DNA from 3 places in the Stenotrophomonas sp. YJH_SMC_27 genome. Region 2 is predicted to be linked to each of the others. Evidence: predicted binding sites of a transcription regulator. Region 2 holds the regulator's gene; each other region holds the start of a gene.
The links. The regulator FliA, encoded in region 2, starts transcription of late flagellar genes. The targets are predictions, from matches to a motif close to TAAAGTTTNNCNNNCNNNGGCCGATAA.
Positions count from the first base shown of each region.

Region 1: a site for FliA is predicted at 6,523-6,549, ahead of AC5P7R_RS05525 (methyl-accepting chemotaxis protein). Genes of this name have one in related genera too.
Region 3: a site for FliA is predicted at 7,446-7,472, ahead of AC5P7R_RS20715 (methyl-accepting chemotaxis protein). Genes of this name have one in related genera too.

Region 1 covers NZ_JCAFTA010000002.1:428,272-438,651, forward strand. The annotation lists tRNA gene AC5P7R_RS05480 (tRNA-Ala) at 3-78, shown strand; tRNA gene AC5P7R_RS05485 (tRNA-Glu) at 127-202, shown strand; tRNA gene AC5P7R_RS05490 (tRNA-Ala) at 249-324, shown strand; tRNA gene AC5P7R_RS05495 (tRNA-Glu) at 372-447, shown strand; gene AC5P7R_RS05500 (GNAT family N-acetyltransferase) at 588-1,004, opposite strand; gene AC5P7R_RS05505 (SOS response-associated peptidase family protein) at 1,082-2,038, shown strand; gene AC5P7R_RS05510 (response regulator) at 2,049-2,429, opposite strand; tRNA gene AC5P7R_RS05515 (tRNA-Leu) at 2,562-2,647, shown strand; gene AC5P7R_RS05520 (GGDEF domain-containing protein) at 3,032-4,468, shown strand; gene AC5P7R_RS05525 (methyl-accepting chemotaxis protein) at 4,465-6,291, opposite strand; gene AC5P7R_RS05530 (DUF5694 domain-containing protein) at 6,870-7,958, shown strand; gene AC5P7R_RS05535 (hypothetical protein) at 7,998-8,228, opposite strand; gene AC5P7R_RS05540 (PAS domain S-box protein) at 8,291-10,380, opposite strand, start outside.
Region 2 covers NZ_JCAFTA010000023.1:41,465-51,844, reverse strand. The annotation lists gene motD (flagellar motor protein MotD) at 1-180, opposite strand, end outside; gene AC5P7R_RS21725 (flagellar motor protein) at 182-922, opposite strand; gene AC5P7R_RS21720 (chemotaxis protein CheA) at 1,026-2,858, opposite strand; gene AC5P7R_RS21715 (protein phosphatase CheZ) at 2,861-3,466, opposite strand; gene cheY (chemotaxis response regulator CheY) at 3,466-3,858, opposite strand; gene AC5P7R_RS21705 (RNA polymerase sigma factor FliA) at 3,916-4,659, opposite strand; gene AC5P7R_RS21700 (MinD/ParA family ATP-binding protein) at 4,656-5,543, opposite strand; gene flhF (flagellar biosynthesis GTPase FlhF) at 5,530-7,146, opposite strand; gene flhA (flagellar biosynthesis protein FlhA) at 7,292-9,352, opposite strand; gene flhB (flagellar biosynthesis protein FlhB) at 9,397-10,380, opposite strand, start outside.
Region 3 covers NZ_JCAFTA010000020.1:28,326-38,705, reverse strand. The annotation lists gene pilH (twitching motility response regulator PilH) at 15-386, opposite strand; gene AC5P7R_RS20750 (YhdH/YhfP family quinone oxidoreductase) at 475-1,470, opposite strand; gene hflK (FtsH protease activity modulator HflK) at 1,624-2,757, shown strand; gene hflC (protease modulator HflC) at 2,754-3,617, shown strand; gene AC5P7R_RS20735 (DUF2065 domain-containing protein) at 3,685-3,870, shown strand; gene AC5P7R_RS20730 (adenylosuccinate synthase) at 4,164-5,456, shown strand; gene AC5P7R_RS20725 (M23 family metallopeptidase) at 5,644-6,300, opposite strand; gene AC5P7R_RS20720 (L,D-transpeptidase family protein) at 6,305-7,267, opposite strand; gene AC5P7R_RS20715 (methyl-accepting chemotaxis protein) at 7,502-9,625, shown strand; partial or broken gene AC5P7R_RS20710 (alpha/beta fold hydrolase) at 9,674-9,766, shown strand; gene AC5P7R_RS20705 (hypothetical protein) at 9,775-10,248, opposite strand; gene AC5P7R_RS20700 (catalase) at 10,271-10,380, opposite strand, start outside.

The DNA of each region.
Region 1 (10,380 bases), on a different contig from region 2:
ACGGGGCCATAGCTCAGCTGGGAGAGCGCCTGCATGGCATGCAGGAGGTCAGCGGTTCGATCCCGCTTGGCTCCACCACTTTCGACATTAGGCCGTCGAAGGTTCTACAACTTGAAGTTTTCGTGCGTCCCCATCGTCTAGAGGCCTAGGACATCACCCTTTCACGGTGGCGACCGGGGTTCGAATCCCCGTGGGGACGCCAGTTTCAAAACGGACTCTGCTCCCGGCAGATCATCCGGAGTTTCACTGGGGCCATAGCTCAGCTGGGAGAGCGCCTGCATGGCATGCAGGAGGTCAGCGGTTCGATCCCGCTTGGCTCCACCACTTCGACATTAGGCCGTCGAAGCATCTACAACTTGAAGTTTTCGTGCGTCCCCATCGTCTAGAGGCCTAGGACATCACCCTTTCACGGTGGCGACCGGGGTTCGAATCCCCGTGGGGACGCCAATTCTTGAAAACCCCGACCCTGGTCGGGGTTTTTCTTTGCCTGTGATTCCTGGGAAGGCCCTGTCCACGTATGGCGTGGATCTACTGCAGGGCCCGGGCAGGTCCACGCCATGCGTGGATGCCCTCACCGCCACCCGCCTTCAGAACCGCCGGTACATCCCGATCGATGCAGGCGCGGTGGGAGCGAAACCAAACCGCGCGTACAAACGGTGCGCTTCGCCATCTGCCAGAAGGCTGACATATGCCGATGGCGGCAGGTTGGCCTGCATCCAACCATCCAGGCGACGCATCACCTCCTTGCCCAGGCCCTGCCCCTGCAGGCGCGGCAACACGGCGATATCGCAGACCTGCAGGTGGCAGCCGCCATCGCCGACGATGCGTCCCATCGCCACCAGCTCGTTGCCCTGGTAGGCACACACGCCATACAGGGTATTGGGCAGCGCGCGTGCCGCCGCCTCCTGGCTCTTGGCACTGAGGCCCGCCAGTACACGCAGCTGGCAATAGTCTTCAACCGTGGGCACGGCGTCGCGGAACTGGCAGGCGACGGAATCATTCATGCGCTATCTCCCTGTAGGTCGGGCTATCCTGCCTTATCCATGTCGCAGCCGCTGCGACCCACGCCCGCAGAGTTCCCATGTGCTACTCCGCCCTGATCCGCGCCGACTACGCCAAGCTGGTGCGCGAATTCGGTGCCATCCTGTCGCTGGAAGAGTTCGCCGAGCTGTACGCGCACGATCCCGGCAAGAAGCGACCGAAGACCCCGAAGGCCATGGACGACGGCTTTGCCGGCGCGCGCACCGAGCAGGGCCGCGATATCGTCGCGAAAATCCAGCAGTGGCATGCGCAGGAACGGCAGCAACTGGAAGCGGAACTGGCCCGCCAGCGCGAGCGACGCGATATCGCCAATGCCACGCTGGCGACCCGCCCCACCCAGAAAGCCCGCAACGACCTGCGCGTGGCCGGCAACCGCATCGGCCGCGCGCAAGCCCGACTGGAAGACCTGCACCGGGTGCAGCTGCTGCCACGCGACAACCGCATCTTTCCCGGCACCTATGCACCGGTCATGGTCAGCGATGGCGGCAAACGCGTGATCAAGCCGATGCGCTACCAATGCCGGCTGCCGGACAAGACGGCGCGCAACGATGTCCTGTACCCCGGCACCTACAACGCCAGGCGCGACAGCCTGGAAGGCTATTGGCGCGGTGCGTTTGGCCTGCGCCACGGCGTCGTGGTGGTGCAGGCGTTCTATGAGCACGTCCCACGCCATGCCATCGCCGGCCGGATGCTGGGTGCCGACGAGAAGGAACAGGACGTGGTGCTCGAGTTCCGCCCCGATCCGCCACGTGACCTGCTGCTGGCCTGCCTTTGGGCGGAATGGGAGGGACCGGAAGGCCGCCTGCTCTCGTTCGCCACGATCACCGACACCCCGCCACGCGATGTCGCCGCCGCAGGTCACGATCGCGGCGTGATACCGATCCGCAGGGAGCATCTGGATGCGTGGCTCAATCCCGATCCGGACAACCTGGCCGGGCAGTACCGCGTCCTCGACGACCGCGAGGACATCCGCTACGTGTACGAGGAGGCTGGCTGAAGCGCCGTTCTCACGCCGTTGCGCTGGAACGACCCACCGCACGGGCCAGCGCCCTGGTCAGATCCGCCGACAGATACGGCTTGACCAGCAGTACTCCGGCCAGCATCGACTCGGGCAGCTGCTCAGCCAGCATTCCGGTGGCGAGCACGAATGGTACGCCGCGTGCCGACAATGCTGCCGCCACTGGCTCGCTGGTCTCGTTGCGGGCCAGGCGATAGTCCAGCAGGGCCACATCCGGGGCCGAGTCTTCCAGCATGCGCAATGCTTCAGCCACGCTCGCCGCCAACCCGACCACGGTCGCGCCGGCATGCACCAGCTGCATCTGCAGCAAGGCTGCGCTCATCTCGTCGTTCTCGACCACCAGCACCCTCAGGTCCTGCAACACTGTCATCCGGCACCGCTCCTGGAGGCATTCAAGCCGGCGCAGTATAGCCACCACAGAGCCGATGCCGACAGGAAGCGCCCCGATTGGCCTTGCCTCTATGAAAGCCCTGCCGACCTCGGTTACACTCGCATGCTGCCTGCCGGTGTGGCGGAATGGTATACGCAGCTGACTCAAAATCAGCCGGGGGTAACCCCATGAAGGTTCGAGTCCTTTCACCGGCACCACTGCATCAAAGGCCAGGTCCCTGACCTGGCCTTCTGCATTTCCAGTGCCGGGCGCCGGAACTGGGATCGATGCCAACGCCCGCCCTGCCCTCGCTCCCCGAGATCCCGACCGCACGGCTGCGTCCACCTCACGCGGATGACACGACGCCCTGGTCGCGCTGCTTCTCACTGCCGGGCGTGGCCAAGCGGGGCTGCACCCTCGACCGCGTGGGGACACCCGTGCCTTCTGGATGAACGCCCGCGGCACAGGCTCCGCGCCAACACAAAGGAACGAAACTGCGACTTCCGGCAAGTATTTAAATAGACACAGCGCACACTTTTCTTGCAAGCCTCACGTGCTTCTGCCTATCGTGATCCCAGCCGGAGCTGGGGGTGGGGGAATGCATGACGTTGCGTACGGCGCTGTTTTTTCTGGTTACGCACGCGCTCGTCATTGCCTTTATCGGCCCGCAGGACCTGGTCGGCTCCTACCTGATGCTGATCACCGCACCGCTGCTGGCTGCACTGGCCTGCGTGCGGCGTGCACGTGACAGCCACCAGGCCGCCTGCAAATGGCGGACGCTGGGCGCGGCCGTGGGCCTGTTCTCTCTCGCGCTGCTGGCCCTGCTGCACCGCAATGTGGCCGGCCTCGCCCCAGCGCAGATGACCGCCTCAACACTGATCCTGTACGTGTTCTACCGGATCCCCTTGACCTACGTCGCTGCAAGCCCGGGTGGCGGGAACCGCTACGTCCGTGCGGTGGACCTCGGGATCATTGCCCTGCTTTGGCTGCTGTACTACCTGCATGCGCGGGCCATGGCGCCGCTGAACACCGCCTTGTGGACGCAGTGCCTGAACACCATGAGCGGCGTGCAGAACAGCCTGGTGTTCTGCTTCGCACTGATCCGTTTCCTGGCCGAGGACGATCCGGACCGCCGCGATTTTTTCCGGACGCTGACGATCTACGCGCTGGGCTACTTCCTGCTGGCCTTCTACATCAATACCTATCAGCCGCAGCTGCCCGACGGCAGTTGGGGCGACCTGCTGATCAGTGGACTGTTCGTGCTGCTGGCCACCCTGGCGGGCAGCCATCGTCGCTACCCGACAGTGGGGGTATCCCGCAACCTGCGGCGCATCATCGATGCCGGCGTACCATTGATGCTGCCATTGCTGCTGATGCTGGTGGCGCTTCTGGTCGCGCGCCTGCAGCCGACCCTGGCCACGGCCGGCTTCATCGGCTCCCTGCTCGGCTATGCCCTGCGCAGCGTGCTGAGCCAGGTGGAGATCCAGCGCCAGCGCGACGAGCTGGAAAAACTGGCACGGCGTGATCCACTGACCGGCCTGGGCAACCGACGCAGCTTCGATGAATCGCTTGGCGCGGCCCACCGCCGCGCGCGGCGCCAAGGTCTGGGCCTGGCCGTTCTCATGATCGATATCGACCACTTCAAGCGCCTCAATGACACCTATGGCCACCCGGAAGGAGATCAGCGCCTGCAGTCGGTCGCCGCCATTCTTGATGGCTGCCTGCAACGGGGTGACGATCTGCTGGCCCGCTATGGCGGCGAGGAGTTCATCGCTGCCCTGCCCTCGCCCGATGCCGCCCACGCCATGGCCCTGGGCGAGCGGGTCCGCGCTTCGGTCGAAGCGGCTGCCCTGCCCGCCCCCGAGGCCACCGTCACCATCAGCGTCGGCGTGGCGTGGCAGGCACCGGGCGAAGAGCACGATCCGCGCGACCTGGTCGAACGCGCCGACCAGGCCCTGTATCGGGCCAAACGCGCCGGGCGCAACCGCGTATATGGCGACGCAGATACTACGGAAGACAGATGCAACCGCCGGGCCTAGACGGCGTGCAGCGCCGCCGCTCCCTGCCGCTGCCCTGCCGCGCCCTGCACGCGGAAGCTGGCCACGGTCTGCAGCAGCTGCGCCGACTGTTCTTCCATGCTGCGTGCCGCCGCCGATGCCTCCTCGACCAACGCGGCATTCTGCTGGGTGCCCTGGTCAATCAGATCGACGGCCTGGTTCATCTGCTGGATATCGTCGCTCTGTTGCTGCGCGGCCGTGCTGATTTCGCTCATCAGGTCACTGACCCGGCGCACGTTTGTCACAATCTCATCCATGGTGCGGCCCGCGCTCTCGACCTGCGCGGTACCGGCGCCGACATTGGCCACCGACGCATCGATCAGGTGCTTGATCTCCTTGGCTGCGCTGGCCGAACGCTGCGACAGCTCACGGATCTCGGTGGCAACCACGGCGAAGCCACGACCATGTTCACCGGCGCGCGCGGCCTCCACCGCTGCGTTCAGCGCAAGAATGTTGGTCTGGAAGGCGATGCCGTCGATCACCCCGATGATGTCGACGATGCGCCGCGATGAGGCATTGATCGCCGCCATCGTCTCGACCACCTCATGCACCACATTGCCGCCCCGCGCGGCGACATCGGCTGCCCCACCGGCCAGCTGGCTGGCCTGGCGGGCATTGGTTGCGGTGCGCTGCACCGTCTCGGCAAGACCCTTCATCGACACCGCAGTCTCCTCCAGCGAGGCCGCCTGCTGCTCGGTGCGCTGCGACAGGTCGCTGTTGCCCTGCGCGATTTCAGTCGCACCCACGGCGATGGTGTCGGCCGCGAACTTGATCTGGCCGATGATCGCGGCCATCGCCTCGACCAGCGAATTCACGCCTTCGCACAACTCGGCAATCGGCCCGCTCTTGTCGGCGGTGGCTACGCGCTGGGTCAGGTCACCCAGCTTGGCGGCAGCCACCACCTCTCGGGTCTGCGCCACGGCGCGCTGCATGGCCTGGTTCTCGTGCACCTGCGCGGTGATGTCGGCGGCATACTTCACGACCTTGAACGGCTTTCCGTTGAGGTCGAGGATGGGGTTGTAGGAAGCCTGGATCCAGACCTCGCGCCCGTCCTTGCCCAGGCGCCGATACTGGCCCGCATCATATTCGCCGCGCCCAAGTTTCTCCCAGAACTGGCGATATTCCACGCTGCTGCGATGCCCGGGCTCGACAAACAACGAATGGTGCTGCCCGCGCACTTCGTCCAGGCTGTAGCCGGTCACCGCCAGGAATTTGTCATTGGCCGACAGGATGCGGCCATCCATGCTGAACTCGATCACCGCCTGAGACTTGGCGATCGCCGCAAGTTGCCCCGCCGAGTCGGCCGCCTGCAGCTTCTGCTGGGTGATGTCGGTCGCGAACTTGACCACCTTGTAGGGCCGCCCCTGCCGATCCAGCACCGGGTTGTACGAGGCCTGGATCCAGATCTCGCGCTGGCCCTTGCCGAACCGGCGGTACTGCCCGGCGTCGTATTCGCCGCGCCCCAAGCGCGCCCAGAAGTCGCGGTACTCGGCGCTGCGCGCCTGCTCGGGGTCGACGAACAGGGAATGATGCCTGCCCTGGATCTCCTCCAGCCGGTACCCCATCGCCTGCAGGAAATTGTCATTGGCCTGCAGGATGGTTCCGTCGAGCGCGAACTCGATGACGGCCTGCACGCGATGCAGCGCGGCCACCTGCGCTTCCAGCTCGGTGCGGTCGGTCACCGCCTTCTCTGTGCGGGTGCGTTGCTGTGGCGCCAGTACGCCAAGCAGCGCACGCCACGGCGACCAACGGGTATGCAGCTCGGCCGGCGCCTGCGCGCCCGCCGTGAAGCCTGGAATGAGCATTGTCTGATCCTCGGTGTCCGGTAAGCGGTTGTGACCCGACGGGCGGGATGCCCGGCGGCAACATCAGTTGCCAGGGACTACAGGTGCCAACCGGCACCTCTCGAGCGACTGCCAAGAACGTCTGCTGCGGCTGCGATCGGGATCTGGAAGCGGCGGAACACACTGCGCGGACCGCCCATCGGGGGCAGTCTGGGGTCCTGCGGCGGGTAACTGGAGCGGGATCCAGAGGGAGTATCGGCGATGCCGTCGGCCGCTTTAGCGGCATTCCGCGACGTCCGTCGCAACTCCGTCCATTACAGGCGGAATGCGGTGGACGATTGCCGTGTACTTCACACCTTTCTCACGTGCCTCCGCCTTCACACCGAGGCATTGGGCCAATGAACGGCTGGACCGGATCCGTTCCGCCACCGGTTGGCGGAACGCTGTACAGCGCAGGCGCCGGGAGGCAGCCGACCACATCGCCCACAGAAGGATGCAGCTCAAGGAAAAAAGGTTTACATGACCGATGCGGGGTTCGCCCGCAGGGGAAAACGACCAGCATGAAGGTCCCGCAGGATGCTCATCTACATGGAGATCGCATGTCCCCTCGCTTTGCCAGCCTTCTTCTCCTGGCCCTATGCAGCAGCAATGCGCTGGCCACCGGCATCGCCTATCGACCGGCCTTCCACCCGGACCAGCTGAAGGGACCGCCCGCAGGACGCCCGAACGAAGTGCTGGTGCTGGGCAGCCCACACCTGTCCAGCCTGCCGGAGACCTTCACGCCGGCGATGCTGGAACCTCTGCTGCAGCGCCTGGAAGCCTGGCGGCCCACCGCGATCGCAGTGGAGAATCTGTCCGGCCTGCAGTGTGACTTCATGCGCCGCAATCCGGCCCGATACGCGGAGAGCGTCGCGGACTACTGCGTCGATCCGGCACCGGCGCAGGCCGCCACCGGTCTGGACGTGCCCAGCGCCAACGTGGAAATGGAACGCCTGCTTGCAGATTGGCCCAAGGCGCCAAGCGCTGCCCAGCGACGTCGCTTGGCCGCAGTCTTCCTGGCTGCGGGCGAGAGCAGCTCGGCAGTCGTCCAATGGCTGCGGCTGCCCCGGGAAGAGCGCCGTGCGGCCGACAGCCTGACTCCGGAGCTGGTGCAATTCCTCGACACGCGCATGACCCGCCGCAACGAGGCCGTCCTGGTGGCCGGCGTGCTTGCCGCACGCCTCGGACTGGAGCGCCTGTGGTCGGTGGACGACCACACTGCGGATTCGCCCACACCGGAATCGCGGCAGAAGGCCTACGCTGCCGCCATACGCGGCGCCTGGGACAACGCCTTCGTCAAAGCACGCAGGGCGGCTGATGAACGGCTCGAAGCCAATCTTGTTCAACCGGAAGGATTGCTCGCGATGTATCGCGCCTACAACGCACCCGAGACCGCGATGGTGGCGTTCAACAGCGACTTCGGCGCGACGCTTGTCGAACCCTCACCGGAAGGCTTCGGCCGCAACTACCTGGGCTACTGGGAAACCCGTAACCTGCGCATGGTCGCCAACATGCGCGACGTGCTCGGCCAGCATCCAGGCACCCGCATGCTGACCATCGTCGGCGCGTCACACAAGGGCTATTACGAGGCTTACCTCAACCTGATGCATGACGTGCAGCTGGTCAGTTCGGATGAAGTACTGCGCTGACGCAACTGCGCATGGGGGATGCGATAACCATCCACCGCATCACTCCACCGCGTTCCTGCCCGCCCGCCACAGCATGATGCTGGCGGCACCGATGCAGGACAGCGTGAACACCAGCAAGGCGACCGCGCCGCCCTGCAGCACCGGCAGCAGGGCCTGCGCGTGCAGGTCGCCGCGCAGCTGTTCCGCACGCAGGCAGGCGGCCAGGGCCAGGCACCAGCCGACCATTGCCGGGGCGTAGGCACGCAGCGTCACCGGGTTGCAGACATTCATGGGACCACCTGTAGGAGGGGAAGTACGCGGAGTATTCGCGCACGCCCTCTCACAGGTTGAGATCAGCCCTCGGTCGGATCGATGTCGCCGCCCGGCAGCTCACTCGCCTCGCCCTGTACCTGCACGTTGTTGCGGCCCATTGCCTTGGCCCGGTAGCACTGGGCATCGGCCGCCGCCACGGCCTGGTCGACGCTCATCCCGCCCGTCAAGGGCGCGATGCCGATGCTGGCGCCCACATGCAGGCGGTCCTGGTCCCACGGAATCGACAGCGACGCCAGGGTGTGCAGCAGCTCGCCGCCAATGCGCGCTGCACGACGCGGCGTGCAACCGGACAGGATCACCGCGAACTCATCGCCACCCAGCCGCGCCACCACATCCGAATCCCGCACGCCGTGGCGCAGCACGCTGGCCACCGCCCACAGCACGGCGTCACCGGCCAGATGGCCCCAAGTGTCGTTGACCGGCTTGAAGCGGTCCAGGTCGATGTACATCAGCGAGGCGGCCTGGCCGGTACGCTCCACGCGGGTGATCGCCTGCTGCAGATGCACCTCGAAGCCACGACGGTTGCTCAGCTCGGTCAGCGGATCGATCTCGGCCAGGTGGCGGGCTTCGCGCTGCCGCGCCCGCTGCTGGGTGTCGTCGCGCAGCACCCACACCGCGCCGCGCACATGGCCCTCGTCATCGCGCAGCCAGGCGCGGGTCAGATCGACCGGGATCGTGGCCGTGCCCAGGCGCAGCAGAAGGTCAGCATGCAGGTCCACCGCATTGCTTTCCGGGTCCAGCAGCACGGATACATCAAGCACCGAGCCGGGCGCGTATTCGGTGGTCAGCGCCAGTACGTCCTGCACGTTGTGCCCTGCCAGCGACAGCGCGCCATCACCGGCGAGGGTGCGGACAGCAGCGGCGTTGGCGTAATCGATACGACCGTCCAGACTGACGCTGAGCACCAGATCGGCCACGGCATCGAGGGTGATGCGGCTGCGCTGCTCGCTCTCGAACAGGCGCTGTTCGCTGCTGCGCTGGGCGCTGATGTCCTGGATCTGCGACACGAAATGCAACGGCTCGCCATGCTCGTTGCGCACCAGCGAGACCGATAGCCGCGCCCAGATCACCTTGCCGTCGCGATCGAGATAGCGTTTTTCCAGGTGATAGTGACTGCGCCGCCCGGCCAGCAGATCCTGCACCAGGGCCAGGTCGGCCTGCAGGTCATCGGGGTGGGTCAGGCGTTGGAAATCAACCTGCAGCAGTTCCTCGCGGGGGTAGCCCAGGATCCGGCACAGGGCGTCATTGACGTCCAGCCAGCGCCCCTCCAGCGACACCAGCGCCATGCCCAGCGCCGCCGACGTGAACGCACCGGCGAATTTCTCCGCCGCCAGGCGTGCTTCGGCACGTGCCTGCAGGATCTCGGTGATGTCGATGGACATGCCGACGTAGCCGATGCGCGCGCCGCCGGCACCATCCATGCGGCTGATCGACAGGCGCACCTGGCGTGGCTGGCCGTCCTTGCGCCGCAATGTCCATTGCCTTGAATAGGTCTGCGCATCGGCACGGGCGCTGAGGGCTTCAAACGCGCCCGGCAGGCGTCCGTCCGCAGCCGCCAGCGGGCGCAGCCATGCCGCCAACTCGTCCGGATCGTGGAAATCACCCAGTCGCCGCTGTCCGACCACTTCCTCCGCGCTGTATCCCAGCAGACGTTGCGCACCGGTATTGAACAGGGTAATGGTGCCTTCGGTATCGGTCGCGATCACCGCCACCTCGTCGGACGCATCGACCACGGCCTGCAGCCGCTGCCGGCTTTCGGCGGCGTCCTGCCGCGCCTGCTGCAGCTCGGTCACGTCGGCGTGCGCACCGGCCATCCACAGCGGTCGTCCCTGCCCATCCCATTCGAACACGCGGCCACGGTCGTGGATCCATATCCACTGGCCGTTCTTGTGGCGCATGCGGAGCAGGCAGACATAGTTGTCGCTGCGGCCTTCAAAATGATCCTCAAGTGCCGCGTCGGACAGGACGATGTCATCGGGATGGACCAGCTTCAGGAACGTCTTCTGGCACACCGGCTCCAGCTCTTCCAGGCGATAACCGACGATCTCCGCCCAGCGCGCATTGACCCGCATCTCGCCGGTCTGCACGTTCCACTCCCAGGTGCCGGCGG
Region 2 (10,380 bases):
CGGTGCGCCACCGAAGGCATCGGTGAGCGCGTCGGCCATGATCCGGTACTTGCCCTCGTTGACCGAGGAGATCGCGTACATGACCACGAAAAAGGCGAGCAGCAGCGTCATCAGGTCGGCATAGGGGATCGCCCATGCTTCATGGTTGGCGTGCTCTTCGTGGTGCTTGCGGCGGGCCATGTCAGTGCAGGAAGCCGGAAAGGTTGGTTTCGATGTTGCGCGGGTTCTCGCCCTGGGCGATCGAAATCAGGCCTTCAATGACCATTTCGCGGTCGCGGGTGTTGTGCGAGATCACACTCTTGAGCTTGGCAGCCACCGGCAGGAACAGCAGGTTGGCCGAGGCGATGCCGTAGATGGTGGCGGTGAATGCTGCGGCGATGCCGTGGCCGAGCTTGCTCGGGTCGGCCAGGTTCTTCATCACCGCGATCAGGCCGAGCACGGCTCCGATGATGCCGAGGGTCGGGGCGTAGATGCCCATCGCTTCGAAGACCTTGGCGCCGGCCTGGTCCTGGTGTTCCTGGCTGCCCAGTTCGATTTCCAGCATGTGCCGCATCGATTCGGGCTCGACGCCGTCCACCAGCAGCTGCAGGCCCTTGCGCAGGAACGGGTCCTGCTGCGCTTCCACCTGCGATTCCAGACCCAGCAGGCCCTGGCGGCGGGCGATGTTGCTCCACTCAACGATCTGCTGGATCAGTTCGCGGCGATCACTGTGTGGCGGGCGTACGACCCAGCGCACGATCTTGAACGCATGCTTGAACACCGCCGGCGAGGTATGCAGCAGGATCGCGGCGACGGTGCCGACGATGACGATCACGAACGCCGCAGGCGACCACAACGACGCCAGGCCGGCGCCCTTGAGGATGCTGCCGCCGACCAGCGAGGCCAGGGCGAGAAAGAGTCCAATGAGGCTGAGTCTATCCATGGTTCCGGTATCGGCGTGTATGAATGGGACTTGAGACACCGGTAGATCGCGTACAGACGGTAGTCACAGTTTTTCGGGTTGCCGGGCATGGCCCTGGCGGGGTTCAACGCAGCCCGTCCACGTCCAGGATCAGGGCCATGCGACCATCGCCGATCAAGGTTGCACCGGCATAACCGCGCAGGCCGCGCAGGGCCTTCGGCAGTGGCTTGATGACCACTTCCTCACGCCCGCGCACCTGGTCCACGACCAGCCCGAAGCGGGCTTCGCCGGCCTGCAGCACCACGATGGTCAGCAGGGTTGACGCGGCCGGCGTCACATCCAGCCACTGGCGCAGGTCGACCAGCGGCAGGGTGTGCGAGCGGCGATCAAGCACGGCGCGGCCATCGAACCAGCCCAGCGAGGTGCGCGGCGCGTGCAGCACTTCCATCACGCGTGCCAGCGGTAGCGCGTAGACGTCCTCGCCGGCCTGCACCAGCAGGGTCGGCAGGATCGCCAGGGTGAGCGGCACGCGGATCAGGAAGCGGCTGCCACGACCCAGTTCCGACTGGATCTGGATCTGGCCGCTCAGTTCGCGGATGCGCGACTGCACCACGTCCATGCCGACGCCACGGCCGGAGATATCGGTGACCTGCTGTTTGGTCGAGAAGCCCGGCAGGAACACCAGGTGCAGGCACTCCTCGCTGCTCAGGCGGGCGGCGGCTTCCGGATCGATCAGGCCCTTCTCGCGCGCCTTGGCGCGCAGCTTCTCCGGGTCGATGCCGGCACCATCGTCCTGCACCTCGATGCTGACGTAATCGCCTTCCTGCTGGGCCGACAGGCGCACATGGCCCATCCGCGGCTTGCCCTGCGCCTCGCGCAGGTCGGGCATTTCCACACCGTGGTCGATGGCGTTGCGGACCAGGTGCACCAGCGGGTCGGCCAGGGCCTCGACCAGGTTGCGGTCGAGCTCGGTCTCGGCACCGATCAGCTCCAGGTCCACTTCCTTCTTCAGCGAGCGGGCAACGTCGCGGGCGACCTTGGGGAACCGCGAGAAGACCTTGCCCACCGGCTGCATGCGGGTGCGCATCACCGCCGATTGCAGGCGCGCGGTGGCGATATCCAGCGTCGACACGGCGCGGTCCAGCTCTTCATCGCGCAGGCGTGCACGCAGGGTCTTGAGCCGATTGCGCGACAGCACCAGTTCGCCGATCAGGTTGACGATCGCGTCCAGGCGTTTGGTATCAACGCGCACCGTGTGTTCGGCCTCGGCCAGCGGCTTGGCCGCCGGCTTGGCCACGGGTGTCGGTGCAGCGACCGGGCGCGGCGCGGGCGCCGGCGCCGGTGCCAGGACTGCAGCAGGCTTGGCACCCGGTGCGGCGCCACCGTGCAACTGGTCGAGCAGGGCTTCGAACTCGTCCTCGCTGATCAGGCCGTCGTCGGCTTTTTTTGCCGGCGCGATCGCAGTCGGAGCATTGCCACCGTGCAGCTGGTCGAGCAGCGCCTCGAATTCGTCGTCGGTGATCAGGTCGCTGCCCCCCGCAGCGGGTGCTGCGGCGGCGGCGGGCGCAGCCACGGCAGCCCCTTGCACGTCGAACTGGGCGATCAGGTCCGGCGGCGCATAGCCCGGCTCGGTGCCGGACGACACGGCGTCCAGCATCGACTGCAGGTAATCCAGTGATTGCTGGGCCGCGTCGAAGTGGTGGGCCTGCAGCACGGCCTGGCCGGCGCGCGCCGCGCCCAGCGCCTCCTCAGCGGCGTGGCACAGCTCGACCATGGCAGTGACGCCGAGGAAGCCGGCGCCGCCCTTGAGCGTGTGGTAGCCGCGGAACACCGCATTGAGCTGGTCGCTGTCCTGCGGTGCCTGCTCCAGCGACACCAGCTGTTCGCCGAGGCGGTCCAGGATCTCCTGCGCCTCGATGATGAAATCGGCAGTGATGTCGTCGGATACCGCGCTCATGCTTACAGCCCCAGATCCGACAACAGGTCGTCGGCGTCGTTCTGCGAGACCGCGTGGCGGTCCAGTCCCTTCAGTGCCGGCCCGGCCAGTGCCGGGTCGGTGCGATGCTGTTCCGGCGGCAGGCCGAGTGCGCCGAAGCCCTCGTGCACGCGGCGGACGATGCCGACCACGCGACGGATGATCTGCCCGGTCAGGTCCTGGTAGCTCTGGGTCAGGGCGATCTCGGTCAGGTTGTGGCGGATGCGCTCGAGCTGCGCGTCCTGGCCCGGCTGCAGGCCTTCGGCACGCAGCAGTTCGGTCAGGCTGCGGCATTCCTCGGCCAGGTCCAGGGTGCGGTGGGTGGCCTGTTCGGTCATCGCCACCACGTGGTCCAGGCGCGCGCAGGCGTCATCCAGCTCACCGGCCTCGCTGGGCACGGTCGGCAGTTCACCCAGCGCCTGTCCCAGCTCGCGGGCCAGCCGCGACAGGCCGCTCATCATCGGCTGCGTGCGCAGCGCGACCAGTCCGTCGATGCGTTGCCGCCAGGCAGCTTCGTCACCGGACTCCAGTGCGTCCAGGGCTTCCTGCAGGCGCAGGGCCAGGGCGTTCTTGTCGACCGTGGTATCCATCAGGCGCTGGCCGCCAGGCGTTCGAAGATCTTGCCGAGCTTCTCTTCCAGCGTCTGCGCGGTGAAGGGCTTGATGATGTAGCCGTTCACGCCGTTCTGGGCGGCTTCGATGATCTGTTCGCGCTTGGCTTCGGCAGTGACCATCAGCACTGGCAGGGTCTTCAGCTTGGCATCGGCGCGGATCGCCTTGAGCAGCTCGATGCCGGTCATCACCGGCATGTTCCAGTCGGTGACGACGAAATCGAACGACTGGCTCTGCAGCAGCGACAGCGCGGCATGCCCGTCCTCGGCTTCGGCGGTATTGGTGAAGCCAAGATCGCCCAGCAGGTTCTTGACGATGCGACGCATGGTCGAGAAGTCGTCGACGATCAGGATGCGCATGTTCTTGTTCAAAGCAGAGTTCCTTTGTTGTTCATTCCGGGTGGCCGGGGGCAGCCGCCTCGGGCATGTTCACTCTTCCAGGCCGGCGTCGGCCGCCTCGAAAATCTTCAATCGTCCACGCAGGCGCAGCACGGCCTGGCCGTGGATCTGGCAGACCCGCGACTCGCTCACGCCGAGCACCGCGCCGATCTCCTTCAGGTTCAGTTCCTGCTCGTAATAGAGCGAGAGCACCAGCTGTTCGCGCTCGGGCAGGTGGCCGATGGCCTTGCCCAGCTCGCGGCCGAACTCGCCGCGCTCCAGCACCTGCTGCGGGGTCGGGCCGCCCTGGGCGACGGTGTCCAGCTCGCCCTGGTCCTCGATGCGTGACTCCAGGCTCAGCACCTGGCCACGCGCGGCGTCTTCCATCAGCCGCAGGTATTCGGGCAGCGGCATCTCCATCGCGGCGGCCACTTCGGTGGCGCTGGCGGCACGGCCGGTGCTCTGTTCCAGGCGGCGGATGGTGGCAGCGGCGTCGCGTGCGCGGCGATGCACCGAGCGCGGCACCCAGTCGCCACGGCGGATCTCGTCGATCATCGAACCGCGGATGCGGATCGAGGCGTAGGTCTCGAACGAGGCGCCCTGGTCGGCGTCGTAGCTGCGCGACGCTTCGATCAGCCCCATCATGCCGGCCTGGATCAGGTCGTCCACCTCCACGCTCGCCGGCAGGCGTGCGGCCAGGTGGTGGGCGATGCGCCGCACCAGGTCCGAGTGCTGGGAGATGACCTCGTTGGCCGCCGAGCGCTGGACCTCCCGGTACTGGGCTGCGCCTTTCATGCGGCCACCCCGCGCTGCTTGAGAATGCGCTCGAGGAAGAACTCGACGCCGCCACGCGGTTCGGTCGGCGCCTGCCAGCGTGCGGTGCGGCGCGCGATCTCGGTGATCGCCAGCGCGGCCGGGCTGGACGGGTAGGCCTTCACCACCGGTTGCTGGCGCTGCACCGACAGGCGCAGCCAATCATCCTGCGGCACGCAGCCCAGGTAGTTCAGCGAGACATCGGCGAGGAACTTCTCGCACACGCGGGTCAGCTTTTCGTACAGCACGCGGCCCTCGTTGGGGTCGCGCACCATGTTGGCCACCACCTGGATGCGGTCCACGCCGCGCTCGCGCGACAGCACCTTGATCAGTGCGTAGGCGTCGGTGATCGAGGCCGGTTCGTCACAGACCACCACCACGGTGTCCTGCGCGGCCTGGCAGAAGGTCAGCACGCCGTCGGTGATGCCGGCGGCGGTATCGACCACCATGATGTCCAGCTCGCGTTCCAGTTCGGAGAACACGTTGACCAGGCCGACATGCTCGGCCGGGGCCAGCTCGGCCATGTGCCGGCGGCCGGAAGCGGCCGGGACGACCAGCACGCCGTTCGGGCCTTCGACGATGACGTCGTCCAGCGAGCAGCGGCCGGCCACCAGGTCGGCCAGCGTAAAGGTGGGGTTCAAGCCCAGGATAACGTCGATGTTGGCCAGGCCCAGGTCGGCGTCCAGCAGCAGCGTGCGCTTGCCCATGCCCGCCAGCGCCACAGCCAGGTTGGCCGAGACGTTGGTCTTGCCCACGCCGCCCTTGCCGCCGGTCACCGCGATGGTGCGCACAGGGCCGAGCGGCTCGCTGCGGGTGGCCGACAGCGGGAAGGTCTTGGTCAGCTTGGCGTACTCACGCGACGGCATGGTTCAACTCCGGGTTGCAGGGCATATCGGCCGCTCGGCGCAAATCTTCAAGGCGAAGTACGAGATTGGCTGCACTGGCCCTATGCAGGTCCTCCGGGACGTCCTGGCCATCGGTCACCCAGGTGATCGGCAGGGCGTGGTCCACCGCCACCGACAGGGCGTTGCCGAAGCGGCCGGTCTCGTCCAGCTTGCTCAGCACCAGGCCCTGCAGGTTTGCCGCACCGAAGCGGCGCACCACCTCGTCCATGTCGCCGAAGCTGGTGTTGGCCGGGAGCACCAGCAGGGTGCGCACCTGGCGCGCGGCGCGCAGCCACTGCAGCTGGGCGGCCAGGGCACGGTCACGCGGGCCCAGGCCGGCGGTATCGATCAGCACCAGCTTGTAGTCCTTCAGGCGTTCCAGCAGCTGGTCCAGGTCGGTGCCGCTGTTGGCCTCGTGCACCGCGATGCCGAGCTGGCGGCCGTAGCCGTAGAGCTGCTCGCGGGCGCCGATGCGGGCGGTATCGGTGGTGACCAGGGCGACGTCACGCGGCGCGTGCTTCTCGGCGAATCGCGAGGCCAGCTTGGCGATGGTGGTGGTCTTGCCGGCGCCGGTCGGGCCGACCAGGGCGATCACGCCGCCTTCTTCCAGCGGGTCGACCGGGGCGATCGGCAGCTTGCGCGAGATCAGCCCCAGCATCAGGCCGCGGCCACGATGGGCTTCGGTCTCCAGCGGGATCTGCATGGCCACGTCGCGGGCCAGGCCGGCATCGAAGCCATATTCGTCCATCAGGTCCAACGCGGTGGCGCGCACCGGGCAGCCGCGCAGGCGCTCGTCGGTGAAGCGGTTCATCTCGCGCTCGATCACCTGGCGCATGCCGGCCACTTCCTGGCGCAACTGGCGGATCTCGGCGTCGTCCTGGGCGACCACCGTCAGCACCGGAGCCGGAGCCAGGGTGGGGGCCGGCGCGGTTTCGACAATGGCATCGGCCAACGCCGGTTCGCTGGCGGCGCTGGCCGGCTGCGCGTCGGCGACGGCAGCGGTCGGCAGCGGCGGCGGCTGCACGGCCGGCGCCACGCTTTCGTGATGCGCCTCGTGCGGCGGATCGATCTGGAAGCGGGCGCGGTTGGCCGGCACGGCGGCGGCCGGTGCAACGATGGCCTCGGCGAACGGCGCGAAGATCTGTTCCGGCAGCGCCGGTTCGTTGACGGCGGCACGCGCGAGGGTGGCCGCAAAGCCTGTGCTGCCGCGGGTCGGCACGATCTCGTCGGCGCTGTCCAGGGTGCGGCCGGTGGCGCCGACCGCGGCGCGGGCGAGGGCGGCCACCGCCGAGGTGGTGGCGGCGACCGGCTCCGGTGCCGGGGTGGCGCTGCGACGGCGGGTGACGGCGGCGATCACCGCATCGGCGGCGGTGCGCGGTTTGGGCGCCGGCGGCGGCGCCACGTCGCGGCGCGAGGCTTCCAGCGCACGCTGCACGGCGCTTTCATCGTAGTTGGCGGCGGCGACGATCTCGATGCCTTCCTCGATCCGGCGGTTGGACAGGATCACGGCATCAGGACCATGTTCCTTGCGCACCAGGTTCATGGCCGAACGCATGTCGGCGGCGACGAATCGTTTGATTTTCATGCTGTGGTCACGAGGCGAAGACGGCGGAGTGGCGGCCGGGGAACTCGGGTGGTCGGTGGTCTGCACGGTGCGGGTTCCCCTTGGTATCTGTCTGTTGCGTTGGTTCGAAGGTGGTGTCTGTTTTCTGGCGCGTCGGCGGGCGGCGTCAGCTGATCGTTCCGACCAGCTTCAGGCGCTTGTCCTCCGGCACCTCGCTGTAGGCCAGGACCGACAGCGACGGAACGCTGTGGCGGACCAGGCGTGCCAGCGCGGCGCGCACCGGGCCAGGTACCAGCACGACCGCGGGCTCGTTGCGGGCTTCCTGCTTGCTGACACATTCGGCCAGACTCTGGTGCAGTCGCTCAGCGAGTCCGGGTTCCAGCGCGGCGCCGTTGCCCTGCGTGGACTCCTGCAAGACACGTTCCAATTGCGGGTTGAGGGTGAACACCGGCAGCTCCGCCGACATTCCGGCGATCTCCTGCACGATGAAGCGGCCCAGGGCGGTGCGCACGGCGGCGGTCAGCACGGCCGGGTCCTGGCTGCTGGGCGCATGTTCGACCAGTGCCTCGGCGATCTTGCGCAGCTGGCGGATCGGAATGCGCTCGACCAGCAGGTTCTGCAGCACGCGCACCACCGCCGACAGCGGCAGCGCCTTCGGCGTCAGATCTTCGACGAGCTTGGGCGCGCTCTTGGCCAGGTTGGCCAGCAGGTGTTGCACTTCCTCATGGCCGAGCAACTCAGGTGCGTGCTCGCGGATCAGGTGCGAAAGGTGGGTGGCGACCACGGTGGCCGGGTCGACCACCGTGTAGCCCAGCGTTTCGGCCTGGGCACGCTGGTGCGGTTGGATCCAGGTGGCATCGAGGCCGAACGCGGGGTCCTTGCCGGCGATGCCTTCCAGCGTGCCCAGCGCGCTGCCCGGGTCCAGCGCGAGCTCGCGGTCGGGGTGGATCTCGGCGGTGGCCACCGGCACGCCGTGCACCAGCACGCGGTAGCCGTTGGCGGGCAGTTCCAGGTTGTCGCGGATGTGTACCGATGGAATCAGGAAGCCGACATCCTGGGTCAGCTTGCGGCGCACGCCCTTGATGCGCGCCATCAGTTCGCCGCCCTGGTTGCTGTCCACCAGCGGAATCAGCCGGTAGCCGACCTCCAGGCCCAGCGGATCGACCGGGCGCAGTTCGTCCCAGCTCAGTTCGGCGGTGGGCGCCGGCGCGGCCGGGCGGCCGAGGGCGCTGAGCGCCGCCGGGTCCTTGCCCGTTGCGGCTGCATCGGCGGCCGGGGCCTGGGTCTTGCGGTACAGCTTCCAGGCAATGAAGCCGAGGATCGACGCCAGCGTCAGGAAAGCGACGTTGGGCATGCCCGGCACCAGGCCCACCAGGCCGATGATGCCGGCGGTGATCGCCAGCGCCCGGTACTGGCCGAACACCTGGCCGGTCATGGCCTGGGCCATGTCCTGCGAGCGCGAGGCGCGGGTGACCAGCATCGCCACCGCACTGGAGACCAGCAGCGCCGGCAGCTGGGCCACCAGGCCGTCACCGATCGACAACAGGGTGTAGGTGGCAGCGGCTTCACCGAAGGGCATGCCATGCTGCAGCACACCCACGGCCAGGCCGCCGAGCATGTTGATGAACAGGATCAGGATGCCGGCGATGGCGTCGCCGCGGATGAACTTGCTGGCACCGTCCATCGCACCGTAGAAGTCGGCTTCCTCGCGGACTTCTTCGCGGCGCAGCTTGGCTTCTTCACGCGTCAGCAAACCGGCGTTGAGGTCGGCGTCGATCGCCATCTGCTTGCCGGGCATCGCGTCGAGGATGAAGCGCGCGGTCACTTCCGAGACCCGGCCGGCGCCCTTGGTGATCACCACGAAGTTGATGATGGTGAGGATCGCGAACACCACGATGCCCACCGCGTAGTTGCCGCCGATCACGAATTCGCCGAAGGCGGCGATGACCTTGCCCGCGGCATCGTGGCCGTTCTGGCCGTTGAGCAGGATCACGCGGGTGGAGGCCACGTTCAGCGCCAGCCGCAGCATGGTGGTGATCAGCAGCACGATCGGGAAGATGGTGAAGTCCAGCGGGCGCTTCACGTAGACCACCGCCAGCAGCACCATCAGCGAGATGGCAATGTTGAAGGTGAACAGCGCATCGAGCACCGGCGCGGCCAGCGGCACCACGACCATGGCCAGCAGGGCCAGCACGATCAGCGGCGCGCCAAGACCCTGGCGGATCATTTCCAGGGCGCGGCGGGTGTTGAAGCCGGTGGAGGGCTGGGCGCTCACGGGCGGCCTCCCTTGCCGAATTCATCCACCTGGATGTGCGGGGCGTCCGGCATCGGGCCAGTGCGCCACGCGCGCAGCTGGTAGACGTAGGACAGGACCTGGGCGACGGCCGAATACAGTCTCACGGGGATTTCCTTTCCGAGTTGGCCCTCCCGATACAAGGCGCGTGCCAAAGGTGGGGCAGAGACGATCGCGACCTTGTTGCCGTCGGCCACTTCACGGATGCGCAGGGCGGTCTCGTCCACGCCCAGGGCGACCACGGTGGGGGCGTTCATGGCGCCGCCCTCGTACTTCAGGGCCACCGCGTAGTGGGTGGGGTTGACCACCACCACGTCGGCGGTGGGTACCGCTTCCATCATCCGGCGGTTGGCCATCTGCTGCTGCAGCTGGCGGATGCGGCCCTTGACCTCGGGGCTGCCCTCGCTTTCCTTCATTTCCCGGCGCAGCTCTTCCCGGGTCATCTTCAGCTTGCGCGTCCAGTTCCAGCGCTGGTACGGCGCGTCGATGGCGGCCAGCACCAGCATCGCGCCGGCGGTGGCCAGCAGCAGGCGCAGGGTGAAGCCGAGGCCGTCGGTGATGGCCGTCTCCAGCGGGTGGTGGATCAGGCCGCGCAGGGTGTCGAAGCCGGTCCAGACCACCAGCCCGGCGGCGACGCCGACGAAGGCCACGCGCAGCAGCGATTTGGTGAACTCGGCAATGGCCTCCGGGCCGTACAGGCGCTTGAACCCGCTCATCGGGTTCATGCGGTTGATGTCGGGCATCAACGCCTTCTGCGACCAGCGCAGGCCGCCCATCACCAGCGGGGCGACGAAGCTGGCCAGCAGGCAGACCAGCACCAGCGGCGCGATCACCAGCATGAACTGCATCAGCAGGTCGCCGAAGTGGCCGAACAGTTCCTTCGGGTTCTGCCGCAGGCTCTGTTCCGGGCTCAGCGCCTGCTTCATCCAGGCCGTGGCGCCGCGGCCGATCGAGCCGCTCAT
Region 3 (10,380 bases), on a different contig from region 2:
ACACCGCGCGCGTCTCAGCCCTGGCCCGCGAACACGCGCTCCAGCACCTCGGACAGCTCGTCCTCCGAGAACGGCTTGGTGATGTAGGCCTTGGCGCCCTGGCGCATGCCCCACATGCGGTCGGTGTCCTGGTCCTTGGTGGTCACCAGGATCACCGGGATATGCCGGGTCGCCTCGTCGCGGGCGAGGGTACGGGTGGCCTGGAAGCCGTTGAGGTTGGGCATCACCACGTCCATCAGGACCAGGTCGGGCAGCTCGGCCTTGGCGGTTTCGACCCCGGCGGCGCCATCGGTGGCGGTCAGGATCTGGTGCCCGAGCTTCTCGACGATGCGCTGTATCCCCAACAGCTGCGACGGTGAGTCGTCGACGATCAGAATGCGTGCCATGTTGTTCCCCATGTAATGCCCGCAGTGTAGTGCGGGCCCATTACCGGCGGGAGGGCCACGTCTGCCGTCCGTCGCCTGCCTGCGACGTTCAGTCGATCCGTACCACGGTGCGACCCAGCGAACCGCCCGCCAGCATCCGTTCGAATACGGCAGGAAGGCCATCGAGGCCGACTTCGGCGGTGCAGATGCGGTCCAGGTGCTGCGGCTTCCAGTCACTACCCAGCCGCGACCACACTTCCTCACGCAGTCCGCGTGGCGCATTGGCCGAGGACACGCCCAGCAGCGAGACACCGCGCAGGATGAACGGCATCACCGTCATGCCCAGCGTCGGACTGGCTGCCAGGCCGGCACTGACGACGCTGCCGTAGGGCACGGTCTGCGCCAGCAGGCTGGCCAGCATGTCGCCTCCGGCATTATCGAGGCCACCCCCGAAGCGGGCCGACTGCAGCGCGCCGGTGTCGGCCAGCGCGTCGCGCGGCAGTACCTCGGTGGCGCCGATGCTGCGCAGGAATCCTGCCTGGTCCGGCTTGCCGCTGACCGCGTGCACGCTGTAGCCGGCACGGCTGAAGATGGACAGCGCCAGCGCACCGACACCGCCGCTGGCACCAGTGACCGCCAGCGGGCCGAGTTCCGGGGTCTGCCGGTTGTCCTGCATGCGCAGCAGGGCCAGCGCCGCAGTGAAGCCGGCGGTGCCCAGCACCATCGCCTCGCGTGGGGTCAGCCCGGCCGGCTGGGCGATCACCGCGCGCGATTCCAGCCGCACGTACTGGCTGTAGCCGCCGTCGCGGGTCTCGCTGAGGCCGCAGCCGGTGGCCAGCACCGCGTCGCCTTCACGCCAGTCCGGGTCCGTGCTGGCGACCACGGTGCCGGCCACATCGATGCCGCCCACCAGCGGGAAGCGGCGCAGGATCTTCCCTTTTCCAGTACCGGCCAGCGCGTCCTTGTAGTTGACCGAGGACCAGTGGGCGCGGATCAGCACCTGGCCGGGGTTGAGGTCGTCGACCCCGAGCCGGACCAGGCCGCTGCGATAGCCGGCGTCGTCGTTTTCGATGCGGAAGGCGGTGAACGGGGTGGTGGGGGCCATCGGCGTTGCCTGACTTCGAGGAAAACGCCACCTTACCCCGTTGCCCCCCTTTCGATCCTGCCGATCCGCCCCATCTTGTATGATCGGTGATGGTTTCACGGCTGGCGGTGCGGGAAGGGCCCGCGCCGCAGCCCAAATCTTGATGGAGCGTGCATGGCCTGGAATACACCCGGCGGCAACAAGGGCGGACAAGGCCCCGAGGACAATCGACGCGGGCCGTTCGGGTCACGCGGCGGTGGCAATGGTGGTGGCTGGGGCGGTTTGCCCGGGCCGCTGAAGGACCTGTTCGACGGCGGCATCGTGCGTTGGGTGGTGGCAGCCGTGGTGCTGCTGGTGCTGTTCTCCAGCTTCCAGCTGATCGGCGAACAGCAGCGCGGTGTGGTGCTGCGCTTCGGCCAGTTCTCGCGCATTCTGCAGCCCGGCCCGAACTTCAAGCTGCCCTGGCCGATCGAATCGGTCACCAAGGTCAATGCCACCGAGATCAAGACGTTCTCGATCCAAGTGCCGGTGCTGACCCGCGACGAGAACATCGTCAACGTCTCGCTGAACGTCCAGTACCGCATCGACGACCCGCAGCAATACCTGTTCGGCACCGTGGATGCCAACCAGGTGCTGGAGCAGTCGGCGCAGAGCGCCGTGCGCGAGGAAGTTGGCCGCGCCGACCTCAACGCCGTGCTGAACAACCGTGGTCCGCTGGCCGTCGCCGCCGAGGAGCGCCTGCAGGCGCTGCTGAAGGCGTTCAAGACCGGCCTGACCGTGACCGGCCTGACCCTGCAGGACGCCCGTCCGCCGGAGGAAGTGAAGCCGGCCTTCGACGAGGTCAACGGTGCCCAGCAGGTCAAGGAACGCCTGATCAACGAGGCCCAGGCCTATGCCGCCAAGGTCGTGCCGGAAGCCCGGGGCCAAGCCTCGCGCGCCCGTACCACTGCCGAAGGCTACAAGCAGGCCGTGGTGTCCAAGGCCGAGGGTGACGCGCAGCGCTTCAGCCTGTTGCAGGCCCAGTACAAGGACGCTCCGGAAGTGACCCGCAAGCGCCTGTGGCTGGAGACCGTGCAGCAGGTGCTGAGCGAGAACCGCAAGGTGATCGGTGGCGATGGCCGCCAGCTGATCTACGTGCCGATGACCGGCGATACCCGTCCCAGCACGTCGGCTCCGGCCGCAGTGGCCAACCCGGACGTGGTGATGCCGTCGCTGCCGGGTGCAGCGGCGGAAGCTTCCCGTGATCCGGGCCGGCCGGTGGGCCGCCCGACCGGGCGACCGAGCGGCCGTGAGGAGGGCAGCCGATGAAGAGTCCTATCTGGATCGCCGTGATCGTGGCGGTGGTGCTGGGCCTGCTCGGCTCGGTGTACGTGGTCCGTGAGGACCAGACCGCCATGGTGCTGAACCTGGGCAAGGTGGTGCGTTCGGACATCAAGCCGGGCCTGCACTTCAAGGTGCCGGTGGTGGAAACGGTGAAGGTCTTCGACCGCCGCTTCCAGGTGCTCGACACTGCGCCGGCGCGCTACTTCACCGCCGAGCAGAAGGACGTCAGCGTCGACTTCTTCGCCATCGGCTACATCTCCAACGTGGGTGACTACTTCCGTGCCACCGGCGGCGACCCGCGTGTGGCCAACGCCCGCCTGGCGCCGATCATCACCGACTCGCTGCGCAACCAGATCAACTCGCGCACCCTGCAGCAGCTGGTGTCCGGCGACCGCAGCGAGCTGATCGCCGAGCAGCTGAAGGGCATCAACGAAGCGGTGGCTGGCCTGGGCATGCAGATGATCGACCTGCGCATCAAGCAGGTGGACCTGCCGACCGACAGCCAGGTGATCAACGACGTGTACGAGCGCATGCGCGCCCAGCGCAAGCAGGAAGCGGCCAAGCTGCGTGCGGAGGGCGAGGAGCAGTCGCTGACCATCCGTGCCCAGGCCGACCGCGACAGCACCGTGCTGATCGCCGAGGCCGAGCGTGATGCGCAGCGCCTGCGCGGTGAAGGCGATGCCGAGGCGGCCCGCATCTATGGCAAGGCCGGCTCGGCCGATCCGTCGTTCTATGCGTTCTACCGCAGCCTGGAGGCCTACCGTGGCTCCATGACCGACGGCAATGGCGTGATCGTGCTCGACAAGAACGACCCGTTCCTGCAGTACCTGAAGAACGACCGCTGAGGTCGCAGGGCAGTACCCCACGGGGCCCGGCCAGACGCCGGGCCCCGTGCTTTTTCCGGAGTTCCCGATGAAAGATCTGTTTGCCGCCGTCTGCCTGGTCGCGGTGCTGGAAGGCCTGTTCCTGTTCGTCGCCCCGTTCGCCTGGAAGCGCATGGCCGAACGCCTGCTGGACCTGCCCAGCCCGGCCCTGCGCAGCTTCGGTGGGCTGGTGCTGCTGGCCGGCCTGAGCCTGCTGTGGTGGGCGCGGCATTGAGAGGGTAGTGCCGGCCGCTGGCCGGCAACCCGGGATTGCCGGCCAACGGCCGGCACGACCGGGCGGGGCGGCTGACCGGCCGGTGAAGCCGTCCGTCGGAAAGGTGGCACCCGACCCCGGAAACCCGGATAATGCACAAAAGCCGGACGGGCCTCCCCGTCCGGCTTTTTCCGTGTCTGGGCCTTCCATCGCCGGCCGCTCCCCGTTTGGAGCCGCCCTCCAGGTGCTGGCCAGCCCCGCCACGGTTTACCCGTCCGCGGCCCCGATGGCCGCTACAAATCGAGGAGCCCGTCATGGGTCAGTCTGTCGTAGTGTTGGGTGCCCAGTGGGGCGATGAAGGCAAGGGCAAGATCGTCGATCTGCTCACTGAGGAAATCGGCGCCGTCGTGCGCTTCCAGGGCGGCCACAATGCAGGCCACACCCTGGTCATCAACGGCAAGAAGACCGTCCTGCACCTGATCCCGTCGGGCATCCTGCGTGACGACGCGCTGTGCCTGATCGGCAATGGCGTGGTGATCTCGCCGGCCGCGCTGCAGAAGGAAATCGCCGAGCTGGAAGGCTCCGGCGTGGAAGTGCGTTCGCGCCTGAAGATCTCCCCGGCCGCGCCGCTGATCATGCCGTACCACATCGCCCTGGACCAGGCGCGCGAGCGCGCTGCCGGTGGCAAGGCAATCGGCACCACCGGCCGTGGCATCGGCCCGGCCTACGAAGACAAGGTGGCGCGCCGCGGCATCCGCATCGCCGACCTGCACTACCCGAAGCAGCTGGAAGAACTGCTGCGCACTGCGCTGGACTACCACAACTTCGTGCTGACCAAGTATCTGAACACCGATGCGGTCGACTTCCAGAAGACCTTCGACGAGGCGCTGGCCTTCGGCGAATACGTGCAGCCGATGAAGTCCGACGTGGCCGGCATCCTGCACGACCTGCGCAAGCAGGGTAAGCGCGTGCTGTTCGAAGGCGCGCAGGGTGCGCTGCTGGACATCGATCACGGCACCTACCCGTACGTCACCAGCTCCAACACCACCGTCGGTGGTGCGCTGGCCGGTTCCGGCGTCGGCGCCGATTCGATCGACTACGTGCTGGGCATTGCCAAGGCGTACGCCACCCGCGTCGGCGGCGGCCCGTTCCCGACCGAACTGGACGACGAAGTCGGCCAGGGCATCCGTGACCGCGGCGCCGAGTACGGCGCTTCGACCGGCCGCCCGCGTCGCTGCGGCTGGATGGACATCGTCGCGCTGAAGCGCGCCGTGGCCATCAACGGCATCAGCGGCCTGTGCATCACCAAGCTGGACGTGCTGGACGGCATGGAAAAGCTGAAGGTCTGCATCGCCTACGAATACAACGGCAAGCGCACCGAGTACGCGCCGCTGGACGCGCAGGGCTGGGAAGAATGCACCCCGGTGTACCTGGAGTTCCCGGGCTGGAGCGAGAACACCCACGGCATCACCCAGTGGGACGACCTGCCGCCGGCCGCACGCGCCTACCTGCGTTCGCTGGAAGAGCTGGCCGGCTGCCCGATCAGCATCGTCTCCACCGGCCCGGACCGCGACCACACCATGGTCCTGCAGGATCCGTTCGCCTGAGGGCGTGACTGGTAGCGCCGGGCCACGCCCGGCGTCGCTGAAAGAAAAAGCCCCGCGAAAGCGGGGCTTCTTCATTACCGTGTGGGCAGGCCAGCGGGGAAGCGACGCGATGACCAGCATGCCAGCGTGAAAGGCGAGACGGTTCTGTTCGTGCTGGTCCCAGGGGCTGCCTTGGCGGTGTTCACCTTCACCTTGCGGCGCTGGCAGCGCCGGCCGTCGAAGCAGGCGGCTTCAGCAACGGGTACGGGTTGATGGATTTGCCCTTCCACCACTGTTTTTCCGGTCCCAGCACGTGCACTTCAAAGTGCAGATGCGGGGCCTCGGCGCTGGCATTGCCAGTGCTGCCCACGTAACCGATCACATCCCCGCGCTTGATCACCTGTTTCTCGGCCAGGCCATCGGCATAGCGCTGCAGGTGCGCGTAGTAGTAGCACCAGCGTCCACTGGGCTCGAACTGATAAATCGTCAGGCCACCGCGCTTGCTGTCGAACAGCTTTTCTACCGTGCCGTCGGCCACCGCGAGTACCGGCGTACCTGCATCGGCCATGATGTCGATGGCATCGTGTACGCGGCCCTCGCTGCGTGCATCGGTGAAGGTATCGCGCAGCTGCGACGCCTGGATGCCCTGCACCGGCAGCAGCAGGCCGGTTGGCGCATTGGTGGCGCTGGACGGCGACACGGCCGTGGGAGCCGGAGCGCCTACGCGCGGCGTTGCAACCGCAGCCACCGCAGGTTGCACTGCGGGCGGGGCAACCGCCACCGGCTCACCTGCATCGTGGTGCAGCCACCAGCCCACTCCCACGCCCAGCAGCACGCCCAGCACGATCAGCTGCGAAAGGCGCATAGGCTCACTCCTGCATCACCACGGGCACCGAAGTATCCACCGCATCGGCCACGCGCAGCGCATCCCAGTTGGTCATGCGCACGCAGCCATGCGATTCTGTCTTGCCGACGTGGCCGGGTTCGGGTGTGCCATGCAGGCCGTAGTGCGGCTTGGACAGGTCGATCCAGACCCGTCCGACCGGATTGTTCGGGCCAGGCGGCAGCGTCGCCTTCTTTTCGCCCTTGCGCGCATCCCAGAACAGCTTCGGGTTGTAGTGGAACGGCGGGTCGCGATACACGCCGAGAATCTTCCATTCGCCGATCGGCAGCGGATCGTGCTGGCTGCCGGATGAGACAGGCACCTGTGCGATCACTTTGCCCTGCGCATCCAGCAATTGAAGTGTGGAGTCGGACTTGTCGACCACGATCTTCGCCGCCTTCGGCAAGGCCCCCGTTCCGATGTTGGGCACCTGGATGCGGCTGCCGGCCTTGGCCAGATCGACGCCGGGATTGAGTGCCTTCAGCAGCTCAGGGGAGGCGTGGAAGCGCTCGCCCAGGCCTTCTTCCACGCTGCTGAAGCCCAGCGACTTCAGCTTGGCCTGTGCGGCGGGCCCTTTCGGTATGGGCTGGAACGGGCCGGCAACATCTTCAGCCGTGAGCGTGTAGCTTGCCAGCGGCGTGATCGTATCGGCCTGCAGGGCCTTCCAGGTAGCGTCATCCAGTTCACCCGTTACGCTCAGCCCATGCGCCGCCTGGAAGCCCGACACCGCGCGCCGCTGGTTGCTGCCCACTTCGCCATCGATCTGGCCGGGGGAAAAATTCGCGCGATCCAGCAGCACTTGGGCGTGCAGGACAGAGCGGGGTGCGGTGTCCGGTCCTGCCTTCTCGGCAATGGGGGCAGGCAGGCCAGGCGGCGGCGCCTGCGCGAAGGCAGGTGATGCCAGCAGCGAGAGAGCGAGCAGGGCGGATCGGGGCATGGGTAACGGCATCGGGGACTCCAGCAGGGAACGCCACCACCTTGCCCGCAGACGGCGCCGAGCCACCGTGAAAGGGATCTGATGCCCGCATGAGCAGGCATGTCATTGCGGCCGGTTTGCACCGGCAGGTGCCACTGGGACGGGGACTCACCAAGGTGAACAGTGGCCGACGCCATTGGTGGATGGCGATCAAGATTGCCTGCCGTGCCGCCGATAAGGGCGCATCCCCCCGTTTTGGATACCCCCATGAACTACTTGAGGAACGTCAGGGTTGCCTGGCGTCTTGGGCTGGGCTTTGGCCTGTTGCTGCTGCTGGTTGCCGCCGTGGTGGCCACCGGCGCCACTGCCAGTGTCGTGCAGAAGCGCGCGATGCAGCAGGTGGTCGACGTCAGCGTGGCCAAGGTGCGCCTGTTGTCGCAGATGCTTGATGCCAACAACCAGATGATGGTGGTGCGCCGCGAGATGCTGATCCGCCAGGGTGATCACCGCACCAGCGACGAGAAGCGCATTGCTGATCTCGTCAAGCGCTACGAGGCCAGCTGGAGCGCCTACCAGGCGCTGCCCAGTGACGCCGAAGGCAAGGCCATCGCTGAAACCATCGCCGCCAAGCGAGCCGTTGCTCGCCCGCTCAACAAGCAGACCAGCGAACTGATGGAGCAGGGCGATTATCCCGGTGCCGTGGCGCTGACCCTGGGCCCGGTGCAGGACGCCGCCAACGGCTGGAACAAGGCGCTGTCCGATGGCGTGGACTTCGAGGAGAAGGAAAGCCGTGAGGCTGCCGCCGAGGCGATCCGCCTGGGCGAGCGCAGCCTGCTGCAGTTGCTGGTGCTGGGCGGCGTTGCGCTGCTTGCTGGCATCGGCGCCTCGGTGATGATCGGCCGCAGCCTGACCGCTCCGCTGGCGCGCGCGGTGAACCTGGCCGAGCGCCTGTCCAAGGGGCAGCTGGACCAGGAGTTCCGCCTCGGTGGCCGCGACGAGCTGACCCAGCTGGGTGACGCGATGGCCAGCGTGCGCCAGAGTGTGCAGGCGGCGATCGGCGCGCAGTTGCAGATGGCGGAACAGCACGAGGCCGGCGCAATCCGCTATCGCATGGACGCCAGTGCGTTCCCCGGCGATTTCGGCCGCATGGTGCAGGCCACCAACAGCCTGGTCGAATCGCACGTGCAGGTGGAACTGCTGATGGCTGAAGTAATGCAGCGTTACGCCATCGGTGACCTCAGCCGCGACCTGCCGGACTACCCGGGCGAAAAGGGCACGTTGACCCGCACCCTGGCCGCGGTGAAGCAGAGCCTGATGGCGATCAACGCGCAGATCGATGAACTGGCCCGTGCCGCACGCGCCGGCGATTTCAGCATGCGTGGCGATGCCGGGGCCTTCCAGTACCAGTTCAAGACGATGGTCGAGCACCTCAACGGCATGATGGCCAGTTCGCAGGCCAGCATCGCCGATGTTTCCGACGTGCTGCGCGCGATCTCGCATGGCGACCTGACCGCACGCATGGAGGGCGAGTACGAAGGCGTGTTCGCGCGCATGCGCGACGATGCCAACACCACCACCGCGCAGCTGACCGGCATCGTCCGCGGCATCCAGGTGGCTGCCGACAGCATCAACAACGCGGCGCAGGAACTGGCCGCTGGCAACAACGACCTGTCGCGCCGAACCGAGCAGCAGGCGGCCAATCTGGAAGAAGCGGCCGCGTCGATGGAGGAGCTGACCTCCACCGTACGCCAGAACGCCGAACTGGCGCGTCAGGCCGACAGCGAAGCGCACGCTGCCGGCGCCGCCGTGCGCGAGACCGAGCAGGCGATGGCACAGATGGCATCGGTGATGGGCGAGATTGATCAGTCCTCGGCACGCATCTCGGAAATCTCCACGGTGATCGACGGCATCGCTTTCCAGACCAACATTCTGGCGCTGAATGCTGCGGTTGAAGCCGCGCGTGCAGGTGAGCAGGGCCGTGGTTTTGCCGTGGTCGCCAGCGAGGTACGCACGCTCGCACAGCGTGCCGGTGTCGCCGCCAAGGAAATCAAGGAGCTGATCGAAGACGCTGCTGCCAAGGTGAAGAGTGGCCTGGCGGTGACCGTTGAATCGGAAGCCGCGATCGCCCGCGTGGCCCAGGCCAGCTCGCGCACCACCCAGCTGATGAGCGACATCGCAGCGGCCAGCAAGGAACAGGCCGCCGGCATCGAGCAGGTCAACCAGGTGGTGGTGCAGATGGACCAGGTGACCCAGCAGAACGCTGCGCTGGTGGAAGAAGCCACTGCCGCCAGCCGCGCGCTGGAGGAACAGGCGCATGCACTGACCACGTCGGTGTCGGTATTCAAGATGGAAGGCGCGGCGGTCTCCGCTGCGCCCCGTCGCGCAGCCTGAGCGGGCTGCCACTGCAGCGACAGGAATACGGCCGCCTTGAGCGGCCGTATTTCGCTGGAAGGGCCCCATCTACTGCTGCAGGCCCGTGCTGATGCTGACGCAGCCGAAGTTGCGGCATGGATGAGGACGCTCCCCTTCTGACCGAAGCATCAGCCGCGCGCACGCGTACGCGCAGCTTTCTTCGCCGCCACTTTGCGCACGGACTTCTTCGCGGCCCGCGTCTTGGCTGCCTTCTTCGCGGCGGCGCTCCGCGAGGCGGCCGTACTCCCCTTCTTTGCCGCAGCCTTCTTCGCTGTCTTCTTTGCGGCCTTCTTTGTCGCGGTCGTGCGAGCCGGTGCCTTCTTTGCCACCGCCTTCTTTGCCACCGCTTTCTTCGCCGGCGCCTTCTTCGCTGCCGTCTTTCTGGTTGTCGACGTCTTGGCGGTCTTCTTGCGGGTCGCCTTCTTTGTAGTTTTGCGTGCACTGCCGCTACGCTTGCCGCCGCCGTCCTGCTTGTTCACGGTGGCCCAGGCAATGCGCTCGGCGGTGCCTTCACTCGCGCCGCGATCACGTTCGCTTTCCTCGATGTGCTCGGCCTGGCGCTTCTGCTTTTCGGTATATGCGGATTTGTCACCACGGGGCATGACGATTCTCCTGTCGTTGTGGTCAGGCCAGCAGGCGCAGCTTGGGCTCACGCGCCCACTGGCGGGTGGCGGCCGCCGCCAGGAATGCCTTGGCGTCTTCCGCTTCGACGATGCCGGCATCGTTGCCGACCC